2 regions of the Salinicola sp. DM10 genome follow, and region 2 is predicted to be linked to the other one. Evidence: predicted binding sites of a transcription regulator. Region 2 holds the regulator's gene; the other holds the start of a gene.
The links. The regulator LexA, encoded in region 2, represses DNA repair genes until DNA is damaged. The targets are predictions, from matches to a motif close to TACTGTNTANNTANACAGTA.
Positions count from the first base shown of each region.

Region 1: imuA (translesion DNA synthesis-associated protein ImuA) is a predicted target of LexA. The motif match lies at 5,757-5,776, and genes of this name have one in related genera.

Region 1 covers NZ_JAFLEN020000003.1:401,531-413,091, reverse strand. The annotation lists gene J0A90_RS13440 (error-prone DNA polymerase) at 264-3,545, opposite strand; gene J0A90_RS13435 (DNA polymerase Y family protein) at 3,542-4,990, opposite strand; gene imuA (translesion DNA synthesis-associated protein ImuA) at 4,956-5,582, opposite strand; gene hexR (transcriptional regulator HexR) at 5,978-6,844, opposite strand; gene J0A90_RS13420 (PA3496 family putative envelope integrity protein) at 7,045-7,233, shown strand; gene J0A90_RS13415 (sodium-dependent transporter) at 7,512-8,855, opposite strand; gene J0A90_RS13410 (phosphotransferase) at 9,204-11,027, opposite strand; gene J0A90_RS13405 (dihydrolipoyllysine-residue acetyltransferase) at 11,037-11,561, opposite strand, start outside.
Region 2 covers NZ_JAFLEN020000001.1:570,841-582,401, reverse strand. The annotation lists gene upp (uracil phosphoribosyltransferase) at 1-262, shown strand, start outside; gene mobA (molybdenum cofactor guanylyltransferase MobA) at 259-867, shown strand; gene mobB (molybdopterin-guanine dinucleotide biosynthesis protein B) at 877-1,461, shown strand; gene moaC (cyclic pyranopterin monophosphate synthase MoaC) at 1,596-2,384, shown strand; gene moaE (molybdopterin synthase catalytic subunit MoaE) at 2,425-2,886, shown strand; gene moaA (GTP 3',8-cyclase MoaA) at 2,883-3,872, shown strand; gene J0A90_RS02665 (H-NS family nucleoid-associated regulatory protein) at 4,033-4,323, shown strand; gene J0A90_RS02660 (ribonuclease J) at 4,653-6,254, opposite strand; gene purU (formyltetrahydrofolate deformylase) at 6,569-7,417, shown strand; gene dinB (DNA polymerase IV) at 7,471-8,532, opposite strand; gene lexA (transcriptional repressor LexA) at 8,545-9,192, opposite strand; gene J0A90_RS02640 (TetR/AcrR family transcriptional regulator) at 9,477-10,133, shown strand; gene nagZ (beta-N-acetylhexosaminidase) at 10,210-11,226, shown strand; gene J0A90_RS02630 (hypoxanthine-guanine phosphoribosyltransferase) at 11,295-11,561, shown strand, end outside.

The DNA.
Region 1 (11,561 bases), on a different contig from region 2:
AAATCGACGAGCGAGATGAAGCGAAAGGCGCATGGAACACAGAACACGAGACATAACAGGGGGTTAGGCGAGTGTTCGAGTACCACGCAACGCAGCGATTCGCTAGCGCAGGCATTTATGCAGCGTTCTCAAGAGACCGAAAGCGAGCACTTATGGTTCCTTACCTAAGCATAATTCAGCCACCGTCGGCCAGCCCGACAGGTCTCGCCGTGGGCTTCGGTTCAGTGGCATCGGCCCAATGACATCGATTCAGTGAAATCGACTCAATGAAAGTCGCGGCTGCGCGGGGCGAGGCCGTCGAGCAGCGCGCTGAGGTCGATCAGGCGCCGGGCGATGACATGGCGCACGCCCTGATGGCACTCGTGGCGCCCCACCACCCGCAGCAGGCGCGCCTCCAGCAGCACGCGGCGGTAGCGCCCGGCGAGCCGCTTCCACACCACCACGTTGACCAGCCCGAACTCGTCCTCGAGGGTGAGAAAAGTCACACCCTTGGCTGAGCCCGGGCGCTGGCGCCCGACCACCAACCCGGCCACGTTGACCCCGATATCGCCGGGCAGCGTGGCCAGACGGCGCGAGTCCACCACCCCGCCGAGGCCGCGGGCCTGGCGCAGCAGCGCCAGCGGGTGCGGACCCAGCGTCGTGCCGACGCTGGCGTAGTCGGCGCGCACCGCCTCGGCCACCGCCATGGGCGGCAGCGCGAGCGCCGCCTCCTCCCCCTCCAGCTCGCCGAACAGCGGCAGCGTGGTCTCGATACCCGCCACCGCCCAACGCGCCTGGTGGCGGTCACCGACGAGCGCCGCCAGGGCACCGGCATCGGCCAGCCGCGACATCACCGCCGGCTTGACCCCGGCACGGGCGGCCAGCAGCGCCACGCTATCGCAGCCGGGCGTGTCGCGCGCCGCCAGCAAGCGCTCGGCATCGGCCTCGGCGAGCCCATGGATCATGTGCAGACCGAGGCGGATCGCCAGCTCGCCGGTGTCCGCGCCGGCGTGTTCGTCCACCGGCTCCAGGGTGCTTTCCCACTGGCTCAGGCGAATATCGACCGGGCGCACCTCGACCCCGTGGCGGCGAGCGTCCTGCAGTACCTGATCGGGCGAGTAGAAGCCCATCGGCCAGCTGTTGATCAGCGCACAGGCGAAGATCGCCTGCTCATGGCACTTGAGCCAGCAGCTGGCGTAGGTGAGCAGGGCGAAGCTAGCGGCATGGGATTCGGGGAAGCCGTAGCTGCCGAAGCCCTTGATCTGCTCGAACAGACGCTCGGCGAACGCCTGCGTATAGCCCCGCGCCAGCATGCCCTCGACGATCCGCTGGCGGTGGTGTTCGAGCCCGCCGTGGCGCTTCCACGCCGCCATCGAGCGGCGCAGCTGGTCCGCCTCGCCGGGGGTGTAACCGGCCGCCGCCACCGCCAGTGCCATCACCTGCTCCTGGAACAGCGGCACGCCGAGGGTGCGCGCGAACACCGCCTCGACCTCCGCCGAGGGGTAGGTGATCGGCTCTTCGCCGCTGCGCCGCTTGAGATAGGGGTGCACCATGTCGCCCTGGATCGGCCCCGGGCGCACGATCGCCACCTCGATCACCAGATCGTAGAAGGTGGCCGGCTTCAGCCGCGGTAGCATCGCCATCTGCGCGCGGGACTCGATCTGGAACACGCCCAGGGTGTCGGCGCGCTGGATCATGGCGTAGGTCTCGGGGTCCTCCGCGGGCAGGTCCGCCAGGCCGTAGTCGAGGCCGCGGTGGCGGCGCAGCAGGTCGAAGCTGCGCCGCAGCACCGTGAGCATGCCCAGGGCGAGCACGTCGACCTTCATCAGCCCGACCAGATCGAGATCGTCCTTGTCCCACTGGATCACGGTACGCTCGGCCATGGCCGCGTTCTCCACCGGCACCAGGGTATCGAGCGGGGCGTCCGAGATGACGAAGCCGCCGGGGTGCTGGGACAGATGGCGCGGAAAACCGATCAGGCTCGCGGCCAGCACCAACAGCCGCCGCAGCGGCGGCTCTTCGGGGACGAAGCCGTACTCGCGCAGGCGCGCCGCATCGGGTATCTCATCGCTCCAGCGCCCGGCACAGCGCGCCAGTTGGTCGATACGCTCGGGGGCGAAGCCCAGCGCGCGGCCGATATCGCGGATCGCGCCGGCGGCATGATAGTGGCTGACCACCGCGGTCAACGCCGCACGCTGGCGGCCATAGCGGCGGAAGACGTACTGAATCACCTCCTCGCGGCGGGCGTGCTCGAAATCGACGTCGATGTCCGGCGGCTCGTTGCGCTCCGGCGAGATGAAGCGCTCGAACAGCAGCGCGCTATGAGCCGGGTCGATCGAAGTGATGCCGAGGGCGAAGCAGACCGCCGAGTTGGCCGCCGAGCCGCGCCCCTGGCACAGGATGCCCTCGCCGCGGGCAAAGGCGACGATGTCGTGCACGGTCAGGAAGTAGTGCTCGTAACCCAGCGCGGTGATTAGCGCGAGCTCGTGGTCGAGCTGGCGCTGCACCGTCTCCGGTACGCCATCGGGCCAGCGCCGCCGTGCGCCCTGGCGGGTCAGCTCGGCGAGCCACGCCGCCGGAGTCTGCCCCGCCGGCACCACTTCATGGGGATAGGTGTACTCGAGTTCGCCGAGATCGAAGTGGCAGCGTGCCGCCAGTGCCACGCTCTCCGCCAGCAGCTCGGCGGGATAGATCGCCGCCAGCGCGGCACGCGTACGCAGATGGCGTTCGCCGTTGGGGAACAGCGTATCGCCGGCCTCGAACACGCTCTGGTGTTGGCGGATCGCGGTCAGGCAGTCCTGCAGCGCGCGCCGCCCGCGGGCGTGCATGTGCACATCGCCCGCGGCCACCAGCGGTATCTTCAGCGTCGCCGCCAGGGCCTGCCAGCGGGCCAGCCGGGCAGCATCGTCGAGCCCCTGGGCGAAGCCGTAGTGCAGCTCTGCCGCCAGCCACAGCCGCCCGGGGAAGTAACCGGCCAGGCGCGCGCCTGCCGCAAGCGTGGCGCTGTCGCCCGGCAGCCACAGCGCGAACAGGCCGGCACCGCCGTCGAGCGCGGCCAGGTCGCTGTCGTAGAGCCGGTACTCACCCTTGGGCGCGCGGCCGCGAATCCGCGTCAGCAGCCCGCACAGCTGGGCATAGCCGTGACGGTTTTCCACCAGCAGCACCAGCTTGAGGCCGCTGTCGCTACGCAGTTCGGCACCCACGATCAGGCGCACCCCGTGGGCCCTGGCGGCCTGCCAGGCACGCACGATGCCGGCCAGGGTCGCCTCGTCGGTGATCGCCAGCGAGTGATAGCCGAGCCGCGCGGCGCGGGCGAGCAGTTCGTCCGCGGTGGAGGCACCGCGCTGGAAGCTGAAAGCCGAGAGACAGTGCAGCTCGGCGTAGGCGTTGGCCTCGTGGACTCGCTCTTTATGGGCGCCCGAAGCCGCGCCTGAAGGCGTTGCTCCGTCATGGGCGCCCGAAGCCGCGCCGGGGGCCGTTGTCTCGTCGCCGTGGGCGGCCGCGCCGGCATCGTTGGCGGCATCGTTGGCGGCATCGCCGGGCGACCAGGCAGGCGGGCGGCTCATCCGAACCACCCATGCAGATGAAAGCCCTCACCGCCGGGCTCGCGCCAGACCCAGGCGTGGCGGCCATCATGCCACTCGGCCAGATAGTAATCGCGACGCACGTCGTCACCATCCCACCAGCCGCTCTCGATCCGCTCGGGCCCGGCCAGCAGCCGGGCGATACCGGGCTCCGCCGGCGTCATCTCGGCGAGCAGCCAGCCGGGACGCAATCGGGCCTCGGGGGTGTCGGTGGCGCGCGGCCCGGCGGCGGCGAACACTGCGGCCTCGGGGCGGTGTTCGCGATGCTCGACCAGCGGCTTCAGCGCCGCCTCGCCCAGCCGCGCCACCAGCCGCTGATGCAGCGCCGCCCAGGCCTGGGCCTGGCGCGCGGGGCCGGCCAGCAGCTCGCGGCGCACCGGGGCATAGGGGGTGAACCGCGAGGCCGCCAGGGTCACGCTCAGCACCGGCCCTTCGAGACGCACCCGCTCGAGCTGCGCGCGGGTCAGTTCGAGCAGCGTCTCGGCGTCGCGCTGGGGGGCCAGCAGGCCGACCTCGAAGCGCTGCGCCGGGCCGCCCTCCAGCCCCAGCACCAGGCTGAAACGCTCGACCCCGGCATCCTGGCCGCGCAGGAAAGCGCTCAGCTCCTGCAACAGACGCTTGAGCGGAAAGGCCAGCCCGGCGATGGCGTGCACCGGGCGCTCGAACTCGAAGCTGCGCGAGAAGTGCGTCGCCGGGCGATAGACCGCCAGCGCCAGCGGCCACTCCCCGCGCAGCTCGCCGAGATGGCGCATCACGCCGCCGCCGAAGCGCCGCGCCAGTGCCGGGCGCGGCAGCGTGAACAGCTCGCCGAGCCGCCGGAAGCCGCTGCGGTTCAGGGTCTGTACGCTCTCCGCCGCCAGCCCGCTGCGCGCCAGCGGTAGCCTCGCCAGCGCCGCTTCCAGCCCGGCGTCGTCCACTGCCAGGCCGTCGTGGGCATTGACCAGTATCCGCGCCGCCGCTGGGTTGGGCGCCACCACCAGGCGGTGGGTAAACCCCAGGGCGGCGAGCTCGCCGCGTAGCCGCGCCTCGAATGCCGGCCAGGGGCCGAACAAAGCCAGACTGCTGGCGACCTCGAACACCAGCGCATGCGGATAGTCGAGACTCACCTGCCCACTGTAGGCATAGGCCCAGGCGGCCAGACGCTGGCGCCAGCGCTCCACCGCCGCGGCCTCCAGCGGGGCGCAGTCAAGCGCCGGGCAGAACGCCTCGGCCAGCCCGCGCGGCTGGCCGGGTTTGACCCCCTGGTCGCGTGCGGCTTGATTCGCGGCACGAATGCGCTGGCGCGGCGGCGCGCCCTCGAGCAGCGCGAAAGGCGCCGTGGGGTCGTCACGCCGGCGCAGCGCCCCCTCCAGCGCCAGCCGCGGAAACAGCAGACAGGCCCAGCGCACGGCGTCACGCCCCCGCTTCGAGGGCGATGTGCGTGGCACGCGGCCACCCGCCGCGGCACTTGAGCACTTCCAGCGCCGGCGTGCGCCCGGTGCCCGGCGGATGGAGGCGCAGCCGTAGCGCCGCCGGTGAGGCCTCGCTGGTGCGCGCCAGCGGCCGATGCACGAAGCCCAGGGTATCGCCACTCGCCGCGGCCACCTGCAGCCGACGCAGCGCGCGCGCATCGGCCTGCGGCAGCCACGCCAGCACCGCCGCACAGCAGCCGGCCCGCAGGCACTGCTCGGTGGCCCAGAGCGCTTCGCGCCCGCTCACGTCGAGCCAGTGGCAGTGGTCGAGTTCGACCCCGGCGCGCCGCCAGGCCGCCGGATAGGGCAGCGCCGGCGGCGCCACCAGCACCACCGGGCGCTGCTCGCGAGTCAGACGTGCCAGCAGCGGCCACAGCAGCGCGAGCTCCCCGCTGCCGGCACCGCTACAGAGCAGCTCACTGATCGCCCCGCGCGGCCAGCCGCCCGCCGGGAGTGCCGCATCCAGCGTCGGGTGGCCACTGGCGACCGCGCTGGCGGGAGACTCGGCGGCGCTCTCCTGAGCGCGCCAGACGACGCGGCTATCGAGCAGCCGATCGAGCGCACTCACCGCCCGCGGCTCCGGCAATGGCACTGGCACTGGCACTGGCACTGGCACTGGCAACGCCAGGTACACCGGACGCGGCAGATCGCGGCAACGTGGCGGCAAAGCTGACGATGACACTCAGACATGGGCGACATCCCCCTGGCCTTCGAAGGGGATAGTGTCGCTCACAAACCCAAATACTGTCTATATATACAGTATTTGTGACATGCCTTGGCCCGGCAGCGAAGGGCGCCGCGCCGGCAGAGCGCGTCTGAGCGAACGAGTCCCGAACGAACGCATGGACCGCACGGGCGCGGCCCGGCAAGCGCCGGGGAGCAGAGAAAAGGCGGAGAGAAGACAGAGAGAGCGGGATTCGAGAGCACGGCGTCCGAGAGCGCGGAACCGAGAAGGCGTGTGCGTCAGGCCGAAGACGAGGGGGTATTGGGCACCCGCAGCGTGCCCAGGCTGCGCTTGATCGCCTTGAGCTGGTCGCTGATCTGCGGGCCGCGATTCTTGGCCACGCCCACCGCCAGCACGTCGATGGTCAACAGATGCGCGATACGCGAGGTCATGGGGATATAGACCTCGGTGTCCTCCTGCACGTCCACCGGCAGCACCAGGCTCACCTCGTGGGCCAGCGGCGAGTCGCTGGGACACAGCCCGATCACCGTGGCGCCGGCCTTGACCGCGGTCTTGGCGCTGGCCAGCAGCGCCCGGGTGCGTCCGGTCTGGGAGATCGCCACCACCACATCGCCGACCTTCAGCGTCGCCGCCGACATCGCCTGCATGTGCGGATCGGCGTAGGCCGAGGTCTGGATCTGCAGGCGGAAGAACTTGTGCTGGGCGTCGGCGGCGACCACGCCGGAGGCGCCATAGCCGTAGAACTCGACCCGATTGGCCACCGCCAGCGCGGCGATCGCGCGGCCCAGCGCCTCGTTGTCGAGGCTGTCGCGTACCTGCTCGAGGGTCTCGATGGTGGTATCGAAGATACCGTGGGAGAACTCGGAGACGCTCTCGGCATCGGTCAGCGAGAACTGCGCGTACTGGCTGCCCTTGGCCATCATCTGGGCCAGCTTGAGCTTGAACTCCTGGAAGCCGGCCATGCCCATGGCGCGGCAGAAGCGCACCACCGTCGGCTCGCTCACCTGGGCTTCGCTGGCGAGATCGGTGATCCGCATCAGGATCACTTCTTCGGGGTGGCGCAGCACGAAACGGGCGACTTTCTGTTCGGAGCGCCGCAGGCGATCCATGTGCACACGCAGTTCGTCGAACAGCGAACGGCTCATGCCCGTCCCTCGTATCGCAGCATTATCGGTCTCGCTTTCGCGTGGGGTGGCTAGTATGCCCCACTCGCCGGGCGGGAGCACGCGCCCACCGGGCGCCGAAAAAGGGAAAAAAGTCGGACGTCATGATCTTGTAAAGTTGGGTATAGTATGCATGTCGGGCACCCAACCCGATGACCTGAGGATGCCAGGAGATTCGATCAATGAAGGACATTGAAAATCTTCACGCCTTGAAGAGCGAAATTTTCGACATTTTCATGCATCTCGAAGTCGACGAGCACGAGCAGCGCAAGCGTCGCGCCGCGGTACGCTACCTGAAGGCGCGTCGCGGTATCGAACAGCGCGCGGAGAGGCGCCGTCTACAGCAGCATATCGCCGAGCTGCCCGACTAGGGCGATCCATTCGGCACACCAGACGCCCCGCTGAGGGGGTGTCTGGCCCTCGGGGCAGCGCCACGCGGCCGCTGCCCTACCCCTTCTTTCGCGCCGATGCCGGCGCTAGGATTTGTACGAAAAGTCAGCGAGCGACGGCCAGACCGGGGCGCGTGGCTGAGACAAAAATCGGCGAAAACGACACCGGGGCCCGGGAGCATCATGCCCCCGGGCCCCGGCCGTATGCGTCTTTCAGTTTGTGAAAACAGGCGCTTTCGAAACTCAAGCGCTTTTGAGCATCAGAGGCTGTTGAAGAACACCACGATGACGCCGATGGGGGCGACGTAACGCGACACGTAGTGCCACAGCACGCGCCCTTTCGGCCCCAGGCCCAGCTCCTGCTTGACGTCGTCGCTGTCCAGGAACCAGGCGGTGAAGACGATCACCGCGAGCCCGGTCAGCGGCAGCATCAGCTTGCTGGTGAGGGCATCGAGCAGATCGAAGACGTTGAAGCCGAACGGCTGGAAGCCGGACCAGAGGTTGAACGCCAGCAGCGCGGCGATCCCCAGGCTCCAGGTCGCCAGCGCGGCGACGAACGCCGAACCGAGGCGCGACAGCGGCGTGCGCTCTTCGAGGAACTCGGTGACCGGCTCCAGCAGCGAGATCGCCGAGGTCAGCGCGGCTACCGTGAGCAGGGCGAAGAAGATGGTGCCGAACGCCAGCCCCCAGGGCATGTCGATGAACGCCAGCGGCAGGGTGACGAAGAGCAGGCCCGGGCCGGCGCTGGGGTCGAGATTGTTGGCGAAGACCACCGGGAAGATCGCCATGCCGGCGCCGAGGGCGATCACCGTATCCAGGATCACCACGGTACGCGCGGTCTTGATCAGATCGACGTCCTGCCCCAGGTAGGAGCCGTAGGCCATCATGATGCCCATGCCCAGCGACAGGGTGAAGAAGGCGTGACCCAGCGCGGCGAGGATGACCCCACCGTTGAGCTTGCTCCAGTCGGGAGAGAACATGAAGGTGGCCGCTTCGCCGAAGCCGGAAGTGGTCATGCCGAAGCCGATCAGCACGATCAGCGCCACGATCAGCAGCGGCATCAGCCACTTGGCGGCGCGCTCCAGGCCGCCCTTGACCCCGCCGGCGACGATGCCGAAGGTCAGCAGCATGAACAGCGTGTGCCACAGCAGCAGCGTACCCGGCTGGCCCAGCAGGGTGGTGAAGTAGTCACCCACGCTGACCCCGCTGGAGCGGCCGAGATCACCGCTCAGCGTGCTCCAGGTGTAGTTGAGCGACCAGCCGCCGACCACGCTGTAGAAAGAGAGAATCAGGAACGACCCGAGCACGCCGGCGATCCCCACCAGCACCCAGTCCGGCGATTTCTTCTCCTTGCGGCTGAGCGTCTGCATGGTGTTGATCGGGTTGGACTGGCCGCGGCGGCCGAGCAGCCACTCGGAGACCAGGATCGGCAGCCCGATCAGCGCGATACACACCAGGTAGACGAGCACGAACACGGCGCCGCCGCTGTCGCCCACCATGTAGGGGAATTTCCAGATATTGCCGAGCCCGACCGCCGAGCCGGTCGCCGCCAGGACGAAGGCCGTGCGAGAGGACCACTGCGCATGGGTGTGGGATTTGGCCATGAGTTCACCATCGACTGGATGTGTTGTTGGAAGTCCACCGGGCCAGCCGGGGCTTCTTATTTTCCGCGCGGATTATATCGACTCGCGCATTGTTGATCCCGCCCTGCGCGGGAAAAGCGATAAAAAACGGGGCAAAAGCCCGGAATCTCCTCGCTAAGCACGCTCTTCACAACCGCTGGACAACGTGGGCTGATCCGGCGGCAGGGCCCGAAGCGTCAGGCCGTCGCGAGGGCGCTGTGAACCCCTCCCTGGGCGCTACCTTTGCCATCCCTGGCAAAGGACCCTCGCTTTGCCCTGCCTCCGGCGCCCATCGTCAGAGGGTTTGTAAACACGCTCTAAAGCACCGTCTCAGCGTGGATGGAAGCGCTCCGGCAGATGCGCCCGATGGGCAAAGTGCCGGGCGTTCTTGTAGGGCATCTTCATGTAGCCGGAGATCCCCAGACCGTCGATCTCCGGCACCGCCGCCAGCAGCGTCTCCAGACACTGGCGAAACTCCCCCTCGCGGGCCGGGTCGAGCAGGCGGTAGTGGCTGTGAATCTTGAGATGGGTCGGCAGCGCCTCGAAGATGATCATCCCGGTGTGGTGGATGGCGTTGAGGCGTGACAGCGCCTCGATCATCACCGGCGGCAGGCGCAGGAACTCTTCCGGGTCGGGGCCATCCTCGAAATAGGAGTGCTCACGGCTGGTGTCCTCCAGCTCCGGCGTGGGGCTGACCTCGTAGGGGATCGCCCAGCCGGGCTCGGGCACGAACGGCTGGGCAGGGTCGTCGCGGTCGATGTGCAGGGTGCGCCGGGCATTGAACAGACACGCCTTGAACACGCCCTCGGGGCGATGAATCGCCCGTGCCAGGGTGACCATGTTGTTGACCGCGGCGACGAAGGCGCTGCGCAGTTCGCTCTCGTGCAGGCTCAGCGAGGTGTCGACCTCCACCCCGGCATCACTCCAGCGCAGCGCCAGCCCGCCCACCACCGGATAGCGGCCTAGCCGACCCACCGCGACCAGGAACGCTTTCTCGAGATCGCCCATGCCCTGCATGAAGTGCTTGTAGTAGCGGTCGAGCTGCACGTCGTTGACCGCCCGCAGGGCGTCCTCGTCGCGCCCTTCCTGGCGCGCGTCCTCACGCAGGAAGGCCTTGCGCGAGCTGTAGACCACGGTCTCGATCTCCTGCTCCAGCGAGCGCACCCACACCGGCACCAGCGGTGTCTCCGCGGGAGAGGCGATCTCGGGCAGCCGGGTGCGGGCGATCCGCGGCATATGGGCGAGGAAATAGTCCCCGGCGCGGCGCGCCAGTCTGGGGTCGTCGGCGAGCATGGCATCCAGCAGGCGCGCGAACTCCACCGGCAGGCCCAGCGCGGTGGCCGGGATGGTGGCACGGCCGAAGCGGCTCGACTGCGCCGAGGCCAGGGCATAGAGGGTCGCCGCGGCACCCTGCTCGTCGAAGCGCGGCGACGATAGCGCGCCGTTGAGCTGGGCCTCGCCGATATAGTAAACGTCGCCCATGCGCGCATTGGTGTGCTGCAGGTCGTCGGACATCAGCGCCATCACGTGGCGCGACAGGAACTGGCCCGCGGCATCGAGCTGGGCGAAGACCGAGGAGCCCCAGTCGATCAGCGCGATGTGCCCGCTCTGTGGGTCGAACATCAGGTTGGAGGGCTTGATGTCGCCGTGGACCACGATGCGCCCCTGCTCGGCATCGCGCCGCAGCGCGCGCAGGATATCGGCGAGCTGGGCGGCGATGGCGATGATCAGCCGCGCCGGCAGGCGCCCGTGGCGCAGCGAGTACTCCTCCAGATTGACCCCGGGGGCGCGCTGCATCACCAGCATCGCCTGATGGCGCAGGGTGCGATAGGCGATCAGCCGCGGCACCCGTGGATGCTCGACCTGCTCGAGCATGAACGCCTCCTCCTCGAGGCGCTCGTGGAACGCCTGGGGCAGATTCTGGCGGGTGAACTTGAACACGTGGCTGGCGCCACCCGCCTCGATGCCGGCGAAGACGAAGCCGTAGGCGCCCTTGCCGATCAGCTCGACGTCGCGATAGCCGATCTGGGTCAGTTGGCGGCAGCAGCGGGCGATCCAGGCGCGCAGCTGGCGCGCCTGGCTCTGGCTGAGCAGGTAGACCGACTGCTCCTCGGGGATATAGAACTGCTGCAGTCCCGTCGGCTCGGAGGTCATGGGATCGACTCAGCGCAGCTCGGCGAGCATGCTCTCCGGCGCTTCGAGGTAGCCCTTCCAGCGGTTGCAGAAGCGCGCCATGGTGCCGCCATCGAGCACGCGGTGGTCGCCGGACCAGGTCACGGTCATGATCGAGCGCGCCACCACCCGCCCCTCGGCATCGAAGCGCGGCAGCCGCTGCACTCGGCCGAGGGCGACGATCGCCACTTCCGGCGCGTTGATGATCGGCATGGCGTAGGTGCCGCCGAGCGCGCCGATGTTGGAGATGCTGATGGTGCCGCCCTTGAGATCCGCCGGCGCCACCCGGCCCTCCCGCGCGGCGCGGGTGAGGCGCTCGACCTCGGCTGCCACCTGGCGCAGGCTCAGCGTCTCCACATGCTTGACGTTGGGCACCAGCAGGCCGCTCTGGCTATCCACCGCCATGCCGATATGGCACCCGGGCTGATAGTGGATCGCCTCGGCGGCAGCATCGAAGCGGCAGTTGAGCAGCGGGAACTCGCTCACCGCCAGCGCCAGCGCCTTCATCAGCAGCGG
Region 2 (11,561 bases):
CGAACGTCTTGCGATCGTCATCGACCCCATGCTCGCCACCGGCGGCTCCATGGTAGCGACGCTGGACATGCTCAAGGCGCGTGGCTGCCAGCAGATCAAGGTGATCGTGCTGGTGGCGGCGCCGGAGGGTATCGAGCGCGTTCAACAGGCGCATCCCGAGGTCGAGATCTACACCGCGGCGGTCGACCAGAAGCTCGACGAGCACGGCTATATCGTGCCCGGGCTGGGTGACGCCGGCGACAAGATCTTCGGTACCCGGTGATCGCGACCGCCGAGATCACCGGCGTGGTGCTGGCCGGCGGTCGCGGACAGCGCATGGGCGGTGAGGACAAGGGTTGGGTGGAACTCGCCCAGCGCCCGCTGATCGAGCATGTGCTGGCGCGTCTGCGGCCGCAGGTCGGCGCACTGGTGATCAGTGCCAATCGCCATCTGTCACGCTACCGTGGCTTTGGCGTGCCGGTGGTCGAGGACGGCGTGCCCGATTTCCCCGGCCCGCTGGCCGGCGCGCACGCTGCCATGCGTGTCGCCACCACGCCCTGGCTGTTGCTGGCGCCGGTGGACACGCCCGAGTTGCCGCCCGATCTCTGCCGGCGGCTGGCTCAGGCGGCGGCGCAGGCCGATATCGTCGTGGTGCATGACGGTGAACGGCTGCAACCGTTGACGGCGCTGGTGCGTACCTCCCTCGAGGCGGATCTGGCACGCTGGCTGGAAAGCGGCGCGGGGCGGGTGCTCGACTTCTACCAGCGCCACCGCTGGTGCCAGGTCGACTTCACCGACCGCCGTGCCAGTTTTGCCAATCTCAATACGCCGCAGGAGCGCGAGCGCGCCGAACGCTCGCCCGGTGGTGACGGTGAGAGCGAGAGATGAGGGCGAGAGATGAGTGAGTCGCTAGCGGCCTGCGCCGGCGGGATTCCGCTGCTCGGCGTGGTGGCCTGGAGCGGTACCGGCAAGACCACGCTGCTCGAGGCGTTGCTACCGCGGCTGGCCGAGCATGGCTGGCCGGCGGCGGTGATCAAGCACGCCCACCACGCCTTCGACATCGATCAGCCCGGCAAGGATAGTCACCGCCTGCGCCAGGCCGGTGCGGCGCCCATGCTGGTGGCCTCCGGCAAGCGCTTTGCGCTGATGATGGAGACGCCGGGGCGCGACGAGCCGGACCTGCCCGCCCTGGTGCGCCAGGTGGCTGCCTTGCGTCCGGCGCTGATTCTGGTCGAGGGGTTCAAGCAGTGGCCGCTGCCCAAGCTCGAGCTCTATCGAGGCGAGCACGAGGAGTCGTTGCTGGCCAGTGATGACCCTTGGGTCGAGGCGGTGGCGCTCAAGCCGGCCAGTACCGTCGATGCGGCGCGTGAGCGCGTGCCGCCAGGGGTGGCGCTGCTCGATCTAGACGATCATGCGGCCATCCTGGCATGGATTCTGGCCTGGGCCGAGGCCCGCGCGCCGCGAGACGCCTCTTCGGGCTAACCGGCGTCCAAGGCGCGGGTTTCCGATCCGATCGCGAGGTGTGCTGCAAGGACCCTAGGCGCGGGCGTAACGCCGGGAAATTAACTATGCTGAGAGTTTCGGCGTAAGACTTTGAAAGCGAGGCGAATCCTGTCATGACCTTGACGCATCTCAACGCCCGTGGCGAGGCGCACATGGTCGACGTGGCCGATAAGCCGGAGAGCCGGCGAGAGGCGCGGGCGCGGGGCCGTATCCGTATGCAGCCGGCCACGCTGGCGCTGCTGACCGAGGGTGGCCTGCCCAAGGGCGACGTGCTGGCCACGGCGCGTATCGCCGGCATCCAGGCGGCCAAGCGCACGCATGAGCTGATTCCACTGTGCCACGCGCTGGCGCTATCGAAGGTGACGCTCGATTTCGAGCTCGACAGCACCCAGAACTGCGTCTGGGTCGAGGCGTTTTGCCGCCTCAATGGCCGCACCGGGGTCGAGATGGAGGCGCTCACTGCGGTATCGGTGGCGTGTCTGACGCTCTACGACATGTGCAAGGCGGTGGATAAGGCGATGATCATCGATAGCGTGCAGCTCGAGGAGAAGCGCGGCGGACGCTCCGGTGACTTCTCGCGCCAGGCGCAAGCGGCGGCCGATGCGCCACCGGCGCCGCTGGGAGAGCCCCCGGCGCACGGCGAGACGACGGCCGTGTCGGTGCGCTTCCTCGCCGAGTTGCGTGAGCGCCTGGGGGAAGAGCAGGCCGAGCTCGATCCGTCGCAGCTGGCGGCAGCCGACATCGCCGGGGTCAAGCGCGCGCTGATGGCGGCCGATCCGCGTTATGCGCTGCTCGCAGAAGGCCGGGTGCTGGCGGCGCGCAATCAGGTCATGGCCACCGACGCGACGCCGGTGGCGCCGGGGGACGAGATCGCCTTCTTTCCGCCGGTGACCGGCGGCTAGCGAGATGATCCAGGATGGCGAACAGCCCGGGGAGCAAGGTATGCAGATCGATATTCGCGTGCAGCAGGCAGCGTTCGATGCCGCCGCCATGCAGCAGCGCCTGACCGCCGGGCGCCGTGATATCGGCGCGCTGGTGAGCTTCACCGGTCTGGTTCGCGACATCAACGAGCGCCCCGATGTCGAAGCGCTGACCCTCGAACACTTCCCGGGCATGACCGAGCAGGCGCTCGAGTCTATCGCACGCGATGCCGGGGCGCGCTGGCCGCTCACGGGGGTCGGCGTGGTCCACCGGGTCGGTCGGCTGACGCCAGGGGATCCGATCGTGCTGGTGATGGTGACCAGCGCGCATCGGCGGGCGGCCTTCGAGGCCTGCGACTTCATCATGGATCGATTGAAGACGCGGGCGCCGTTTTGGAAGAAAGAGCACACGGCCAGTGGCGACTACTGGGTTTCTGAACGACAGAGCGACCATGACGATGCCGGTCGTTGGGAGCGAGCATGACAGCACTGATCGACGACTTCTCGCGCCGGGTACGCTACGTGCGCATCTCGGTCACCGATCGCTGCGATTTCCGCTGCGTCTACTGCATGAGCGAGGAGATGACCTTTTTGCCGCGGGCCCAGGTGCTCACCCTGGAGGAGCTCGAGCAGGTGGCGCGTGCGTTCACCGAGCTGGGCGTGGAGAAGATCCGCTTGACCGGCGGCGAGCCGCTGGTGCGTCAGGGTGTCGACGGCCTCGTCGAGCGGATCGGTGGCTTGCCGGGCCTGCGCGAACTGGCCATGACCACCAACGGGGCCAGCCTGCGCAAGCACGCCGTGGCGCTCAAGCGCGGCGGCCTGTCGCGGCTCAACATCAGCCTCGACTCTCTCGATCCCGAGCGTTTTCGTCGTCTCACCCGTACCGGCGATCTGGCCAAGGTGATCGACGGTATTCACGCCGCTCAGGATGCCGGCTTCGAGCGTATCAAGCTCAACGCGGTGGTTCTCAAGGGGCGTAACGACGACGAGATTCTCGACCTGGTCGACTTCGCCAGGGCGGAAGGGTTGGATATCAGCTTTATCGAAGAGATGCCGCTGGGGGATGTCTCCGATCACTCGCGCGGTGAGACCTTTTATTCCAGCGACGCTGTCCAGGCGCGGATCGAAACCCGGCATGCGCTGCTGCCTTCTGCCGAATCTTCGCTCGGTCCCTCGCGCTATTTTCGCATGCACGACAGCGACAGCCGAATCGGTTTCATCTCGCCCCATAGCCACAACTTCTGCAGCACCTGTAATCGTGTTCGGGTCACCGTGGAGGGGCGCTTGTTGCTCTGTCTGGGCAACGAGCACTCGGTCGATTTGCGCCACACGCTGCGCCGCTATCCCGGTGAACTCGAACCGTTGAAGGAGCAGATCGTGGCGGCCATGGCGCTCAAGCCGGAGCGACATCACTTCACTACCGATGGCGATGTGCAGGTCGTGAGGTTCATGAATATGACGGGTGGCTAATCGACTTCGCCACCCGGCACGAGTGTCGCCGATTATTAAAAGGTCTGCACTTTGTGCCGGCCTTTTTTTGATTTAAATCCTTGCCAAACTATGCCTCGGGAATATACTTTCTGAAAATGATTCGGCGCAAAGCCGGTAATGCGCATGGTAAGGAGGGACGATGTCCACGGAATCTTTGGAACGTATCGCGCGCAATAAAAATGTGGCGCGCGCCGCTGCTCGCCAGTTGAGCATGGAGCAACTGCACAAGTTGTCCGAAGTCATCAATGAAGTGATCGAGCAAAAACAGCATGAAGATCACCAGCGCCAGCAAGAAGAAGCCGACAAGCAGCGCAAGCTTGCCGAGATTCGTGAAGCGATGAACGATGCCGGGTTGTCGATGGACGACCTGGTCGGCGAACAGCCGCGCAAGCGGCGTGGACGTCCGCCCAAGAACGCCAGCAAAGCCTGATCGCTGGCCGGGACGATATCAGCCGATGCGAGCGGATGAAGTGAGAAGCTGGCGGGTGCGAGTAGCGAGGAGCTGTGGCGCGTTCGGGGCGATATCGAAAGGGCTTTGGCGCCCGGCGCCGCGCCCCTTGGTATACTGCTAGCGTTTGGATTCCGCAGGCAAAAGCCGTCGATTCAGCATCACGCCACCGCACATTGCCATGCCGGGGCGACAAGCTCCTTTCCGCCATCGCAGTAGCTTTCTTGTCCAGCCGAAACGCGCCGAGCTTGTGCCCGGCGCGTTTTTCGTGCGCCCAGGTGAACGCCTGAACGCCTGGAGAGAGCGGGTATTCAGCCGGAGGCCGTGCGCACCTCGTGTTCGGGCTGCGGATCCGCCGGCATCAGCTGCAGATGCAGCTCCGGCAGTTTGGCCAGATGTGCCTTCAGCCACTCGCTGAGCGGCGCGAACAGCTGCTGACGCAGCTGCAGCAGGGACTCCGCCGGGATGGCGTCGATGCGCTGATCGAGCCAGTCCGCCAGGGCCTCCTCGTCTAGGTCGAGTGCGCTCTCGCTGTCCCACAGTAGCCTGCCGATGCGCGTCCAGCCGGTTTCGGTCGGCAGCAGCGTGAGTGCGATCGACAGCGAGCTGGCAGCGCGGCGCGGCGTACTGGCTGCGCCGGGCCGGCCGGCGCGGGTGCGCGGCGAGAGCAGCGTCGGCTGCAGATGGAAGTGGCGGCGGGGGCTCAGCGTGCCGTTCTCCAGTGCCAGCAGGTCGCCGTTGACGACCCGCTCCGGCACCGCGATGCCGAGGGTTTCGGCGAGTTCGCGGTGGGCCTCCTGGTGCGTCAGCTCGCCGTGCACCGGCAGCAGCAGGCGTGGCTTGAGCCAGCCGTAGAGCTGGCGCAGCTCGTCCCGCGCGGGATGCCCCGAGGCGTGCAGCGCAGGGTCCGAGTGCTCGTCGTGGATATGCACGTCGAGGCGCTTGAAGCCGTTCTTGAGGCGCTCGATAGGGCGCTCGTTGCCGGGGATGGCGCGCGCCGAGAAGATGACGTGATCGCCCGCTTCCAGATCCAGCAGCGGATGGCGTCCCTGGGCCAGTCGCGACAAGGCCGAGCGTGGCTCCCCCTGGCTGCCGGTGGCGATGATCAAGATCTCTTCCGGTGGCAGATAGCCGAGATCGTAGGTCGGCACCTGGGGCGGAAAGTCCTCGAGATAGCCGAGCTGGCGGGCGATGGCGACCATGCGCTCCATCGAGCGACCCAGCAGCGCCACGCGGCGCCCGCAGCGCGCGGCGATCTGCCCCAGCGACTGGATGCGCGCGAGGTTGCTGGCAAAGCAGCTGACCGCGACTCGTCCACGGCACTCGCGGATCACCGCCTCGAGCGCGGCGCCAGCTTCCGACTCGCTGCGCGAGTGGCCTTCGACGTCGGCATTGGTCGAGTCGGCCACCACCAGATCCAGCGGCGCCAGGCGCTCGAACGGGCGCGAGTCGATCGGCGGGCCAATCAGCGGCGCCGGATCGAGCTTCCAGTCGCCAGTGTGCAGTACGCGTGCGCCGGGCGTCTCGATCGCCAGCGCGCAGCTCTCGGGAATGGAGTGGGTGACCGCCACGAAGCCGATCTTGAAGGGGGACTGCTCGACGCTGCTGCCGGGCGTCACCGGACGCAGCGCATCAGTGCGCAGACCGCGTTCGAGGAACTTGGCACGCAGCATCTCGATCGCCAGCGGCGTGGCATAGACCGGGCAGCCCCAGTGGGGCCAGATCCAGGCCAGGGCGCCGATATGGTCTTCATGGCCGTGGGTGATGAACACCGCCTCGGGAATCATGCCCTCTGCCGCCAGGTGGGCCACGTCGGGAATCTGCAGCGGGGCGTCGGGCAGATCCTGGCGGATCATCATGCCGCAGTCGACCGCGATCCAGTGATCGTCGTAGCCGTAGAGCGAAAGGTTCATGCCGATTTCACCGCAGCCGCCCAACGGATGAAATAACAGGGGCGGATAGGTACGGGGGCGGATCTGCGCGCGCGGACGAAACATCGGCTTCCTTAACGGGAAAAGTCTCGTCTCACTATAAGGCATCGTTCTCGGCCCGCTCAAACCGGGATCGGCGCGCGTAAAGGCGAGCGCCGCAGCCACGGCGAATCGGGTACAATATTGCCGCCCCGAGCGCGGCGGGTGTCGTGCCGCCGCTACCGAGGCAGGTTGCGTCGTCGCGTCCTCTCGGTGCGCGGCGACTTTTCGTTTCATCGACCCTGTCAGCGTGAGTTATGCCGCACAATTATCGTTTGATCGTCTCCTGCCCCGACCGGGTCGGGATCGTGTCCCGCGTCTCGGGCTTCATCGCCGCCCAGGGGGGCTCCATTATCGAGGCCAACCAGCACTCCGACCTGGATAACGGGCGCTTTTTCATGCGTTACGACATTCAATCGGAGGCGCTGGGCGCCGCGGCCTTCCGGGCCGAGTTCGAGACCATCGCCCGTGAGTTCGCGATGGATTGGCGGCTGAGCGACGCCAGCCGGCGTCAGCGCGTGGTGCTGATGGTCTCGCGTGAGTCGCACTGTCTGGTCGACCTGCTCTACCGCTGGTCGGCGGGGGAGCTCGATTGCGATATTCCCTGCGTGATCTCCAACCACGACGATCTGCGCGCCCTCGTCGAGTGGCACGGCATCGACTTCCATCGGGTGAGCGTCGACCCCGCCGACAAGGCGCCCGCGTTCGCCGAGGTCGAGCGGCTGATCGATGCGGCCGAGGCCGACAGCGTGGTGCTGGCACGTTACATGCAGATCCTGCCGCCGGCGCTGTGCGAGCGCTACGCCGGACGCATCATCAATATCCACCACAGCTTTCTACCGTCCTTCGCCGGCGCCAAGCCTTACCACCAGGCGTTCGAGCGCGGGGTCAAGCTGATCGGTGCGACCTGCCACTACGTCACCCAGGAGCTGGACGCGGGGCCGATCATCGAGCAGGACATTCAGCGGGTGTCGCACTGCCATACGCCCCAGGATCTGGTTCGGCTGGGGCGTGACGTGGAGAAGGCGGTGCTCGCCCGTGGCCTGCGCTGGCACCTGCAGGACCGCGTGCTGATCCACGGCAACAAGACCGTCGTCTTCTCCTGAGCCCATGGACGGCGTTTTCTCCTGTGCCCATGGCGGGCGTCGCGTCTGCGGCGTCAGGCCGGCCGCTCGCCGTCGAACAGGCTGAGCTGGCGCTGTTCGGCCTCCGGCGCCAGACGCACGCCGACGCCGAGCAGGCGCACCGGGCGTTCGCCGCGTTGCCAGGCGCTCTCCAGCAGCTCATGGAAGCGGGCGTGGATCACGCCGCGGGCGCCGGTCTCCTGAGTGGTGCTGGTGAAGTCGTGAAAGCGCACCTTGACGAACTGCTTGCCGATATCGGGGTTGCCGTGGCGGGCCAAGCGTTCGTCGAGACGCGCGATCAGCGGTGCCAGTGCCTGGTGGCACTGGGCGAGGTCCGGCAGGTCGCTGTCGTAGGTGGTTTCGACGCTGACCGACTTGCGCTCGCGGGTGACGTTGACCGGGCGGTCGTCGATGCCGTGGGCCAGCTCGTGCAGGCGCTGGCCGAACTTGCCGAAGGCGTCGATCAGCTGCTCCAGCGGCCGCGCGCGCAGTTCGGCGCAGGTGGCGATGCCGAGTCCCGCCAGCTTGGCGGCGGTGGCAGGGCCGACCCCATGCAGCTTGTCGACCGCCAGACCCTCGATGAAGCTCGCCATCTGTGCGGGCGGAATCACGAACAGGCCGTCCGGTTTGTCCCAGTCGCTGGCGATCTTGGCCAGAAACTTGTTGGGTGCCACGCCCACCGAGACCACGATGCCGGTACGCGCGAGCACCTCCTGCTTGAGCCAGTGCGCCATCCAGGTCGCACTCCCCTGGAAACGGGTGACCTCGCTGACGTCGAGATAGGCTTCGTCGAGGGAGAGCGGCTCCACCAGCGGAGTCAGCTCGTGGAATACCGCTTGAATGTCATGCGAGACGCGGCGGTAGCGATCGAAGTCAGGCTTGAGCAGTTTGAGCTCGGGGCATAGACGCAGGGCGCGTGCGGTGGGCATCGCCGAATGGATGCCGTAGCGCCGCGCCGGATAGTTGCAGGTGGCGATGACCCCGCGCTTGTCGGCACTGCCGCCGATCGCCAGCGGCAGGTCGCGCAGCCCGGGGTCGTCGCGCATTTCCACCGCGGCGTAGAAGCAGTCGCAGTCCGCGTGGAGGATCTTGCGCATGGCCGCTGGCGGCTACTGCAGGCCCAGGCCGTTGCCGCCGCGGATGATGCCCACGCCGAGACCCTCGATATCCAGCTGCTGATGCTCCAGATCGACCTCGATGGGGGCGAAGTCGGCGTTCTCCGCCAGCAGGGTGACGCGACGCCCGTGCCGCTGGAAGCGCTTGACCGTGACCTCGTCGTCGAGCCGGGCGACCACGATCTGGCCGTCGCGCACTTCCTGGGTGCGATGCACGGCGAGCAGGTCGCCATCGAGGATGCCGATGTCTTTCATCGACAGCCCACGCACACGCAGCAGGTAGTCGGCCCTGGGGGCGAAGTAGTCCGGCGGCAGTGGGCAGTAGCGGTCGATGTGCTCGGCGGCGAGGATCGGGCTGCCGGCGGCGACGTTACCCACGATCGGCAGGCCGGTTTCGGCGGGCTCCAGAGGTTCCGGAGTGCTCGCCGCAGCGGGCAGGCGGATCCCGCGGGAGGTGCCCGGGATCATGCGGATCACACCCTTGCGATCGAGCGCACGCAGATGCTCTTCGGCGGCATTGGGAGAGCGGAATCCCAGCGCCTTGGCGATCTCGGCGCGGGTGGGCGGATAGCCGAACTCGGTCATCGTCTTGACGATGAAATCGTAGACGTTCTGCTGCCGGGCGGTGAGCGGTCTCGACATTGGGCGTCTCCCCGAGGCCTGTCAGGGCTTGGTCATGTATACAGTCTGGAATTGTATCCAGTCATGCGGGGCAGGGAAAGGGGGGGAGGGAAAGGGAAAAGGGTGGGCAAGGAAAGCAGAGCGGCAGGGCGCCTTCGACGTTTGCCGCGATTGTGTCGTTGCGTCGGGAGTGGTTAGATTCGAGAGCGTTTAAAACAGGCGTTTTTTAGCTGATTCGACAGGCGTCGGCCGGTGGATGGAATGTCAGCCAACCGCGGCCGATGGCGACAGGAAAGAGGTAGTCCATGGCCCAGTCCGACACCGTGACCCGCATTCTCGACACCGCCGAGGTGCTGTTTGCCGAGAAGGGGTTCGCCGAGACGTCGCTGCGCAACATCACCACCCGGGCCAAGGTCAATCTGGCGGCGGTCAATTACCATTTCGGTTCCAAAAAGGCGCTGATCCAGGCGGTCTTCGCGCGTTATCTTGACCCTTTCTCCGAGCGCCTCAATCTTGCGCTCGATGGGCTCGAGCGCCACTACGGTGGGCAGACCATCCCGCTCGAGGTGCTGCTCGAGCGCCTTGCCGAGAGCGTGCTCGAGGTCCCGGCGGAGCGTCACAGTCTCAAGATCTTCATGAAGCTTCTGGGGCTCGCCTATACCCAGGCCCAGGGGCATCTGCGGCGCTACATTCAGGCGCACTACGGCGAAACCTTTCACCGCTTCGTCGCCTGCCTGCGTCTGGCCACGCCAGGGTTGCCGGAGGCGGAGCGCTTCTGGCGCCTCCACTTCATGCTCGGGACCGTGGTATTCACGCTCTCCGGACTGGATGCGCTGCGTGATATCGCCGACACCGAGTATCACGAGCATGTCACCGTGCGCGACCTGATCCGGCGCCTCAAGCCGGTGGTGGCGGCCGCCATGCTGGCACCGCTGGAGCCGGCGGAGACCGCAGTGAGCTGATGCGGCGGCGCCGACCTCTGTCATGACGCTGGCGGGTCGTCTAGAATCGGGCGCTTCACGGTTTCAGGTAACGGCTATGACACAACCGCTGGGTCCGGTAATGCTGGACGTCGAGGGCACTCGACTGCGTGAGGAAGAGCGGCGGCTGCTGTCGCGCCCCGAGGTCGGGGGCGTCATTCTGTTTGCGCGCAACACCCCGGATGCGGGAACCACCCAGACGCTGATCGGCGAGATTCGCGCCTGCCGGCCGGACCTGCTGGTGGCCATCGACCAGGAGGGCGGGCGCGTGCAGCGGCTCAAGCAGGGTGTGACCCGACTGCCGTCGATGGCGACCCTGGGGCGGCAGTTCGCCGAGTCGCCGGAAGCCGCGCTGGCCCTGGCCCTGGATACCGGTTGGCTGCTGGGCATGGAGATGGCCGCGTGCGGTTTCGACCTGACCTTCGCCCCGGTGCTCGACCTCGACGACGACCAGTCGCCGGCGATCGGCTCGCGCAGCTTCTCGCCCGACCCGGAGGTGGTCGTGGCGTTGGCCGGTGCTTTCATCGATGGCCTGCACGATGCCGGCATGGTCGCCATCGGCAAGCACTTTCCCGGCCATGGCGGTGCGCGGCAGGATTCCCACCACGCGGTGGCCCGTGACCCACGCTCGCTGGAGGCGCTGCGCGCGCACGATCTGGTGCCTTTCGCGCGGCTGGCGAGCAAGCTCGACGCGGTGATGCCGGCCCATGTGATCTTTCCCGCCTTCGACGAGCGCCCCGCGGGCTTCTCGCCCAGCTGGCTGGGGCTGCTGCGCGAAGAGCTCGGCTTCAAGGGCGCGATCTTCTCCGACGACGTGACCATGGCGGCGGCCCACGCTGCCGGATCACCGGCGGCGCGCGCCGAGGCGGCCTGGGCCGCCGGCTGCGATATGGCGGTGATCTGCAATGACCCCGCGGCGGCGCGGGAGGTGGTGGATGCGTGTAGCGGACGCCAGGCGCCGCGGATCGCCAAGCTGCGTTACGCCCGCGCCCGGCCGAGCCTCGAGTCGCTGGCGGTGATCTCGCGCTGGCGGCGTACCCACGCCCGTTTGGAAGCCCTCAACGAGGCGGAGTGATCCGCCCTCTGTCCCCAGGCGGCGCCGGCTCTGCCGGTTGCCGCCGACTGCTATTGATACGGAATACGATGACTCAATCTACGCTCCCCGACGCGCTGAACTCGATGCAGGAGGTCATGGACAACGCCGACTGTCTGATCGACCAGGCCCAGGTAGAGCAGGCCCTCGACCGGATGGCCGCGGCGATCACCCGCGATCTCGGCGACAAGCTGCCGGTGTTCTACTGCGTGATGAACGGCGGCCTTATCACCACCGGGCACCTGTTGACCCGGCTCGGGTTCCCGCTCGAGGTCGACTATCTCCATGCCACGCGCTATCGCGGCGGGCTCCGCGGC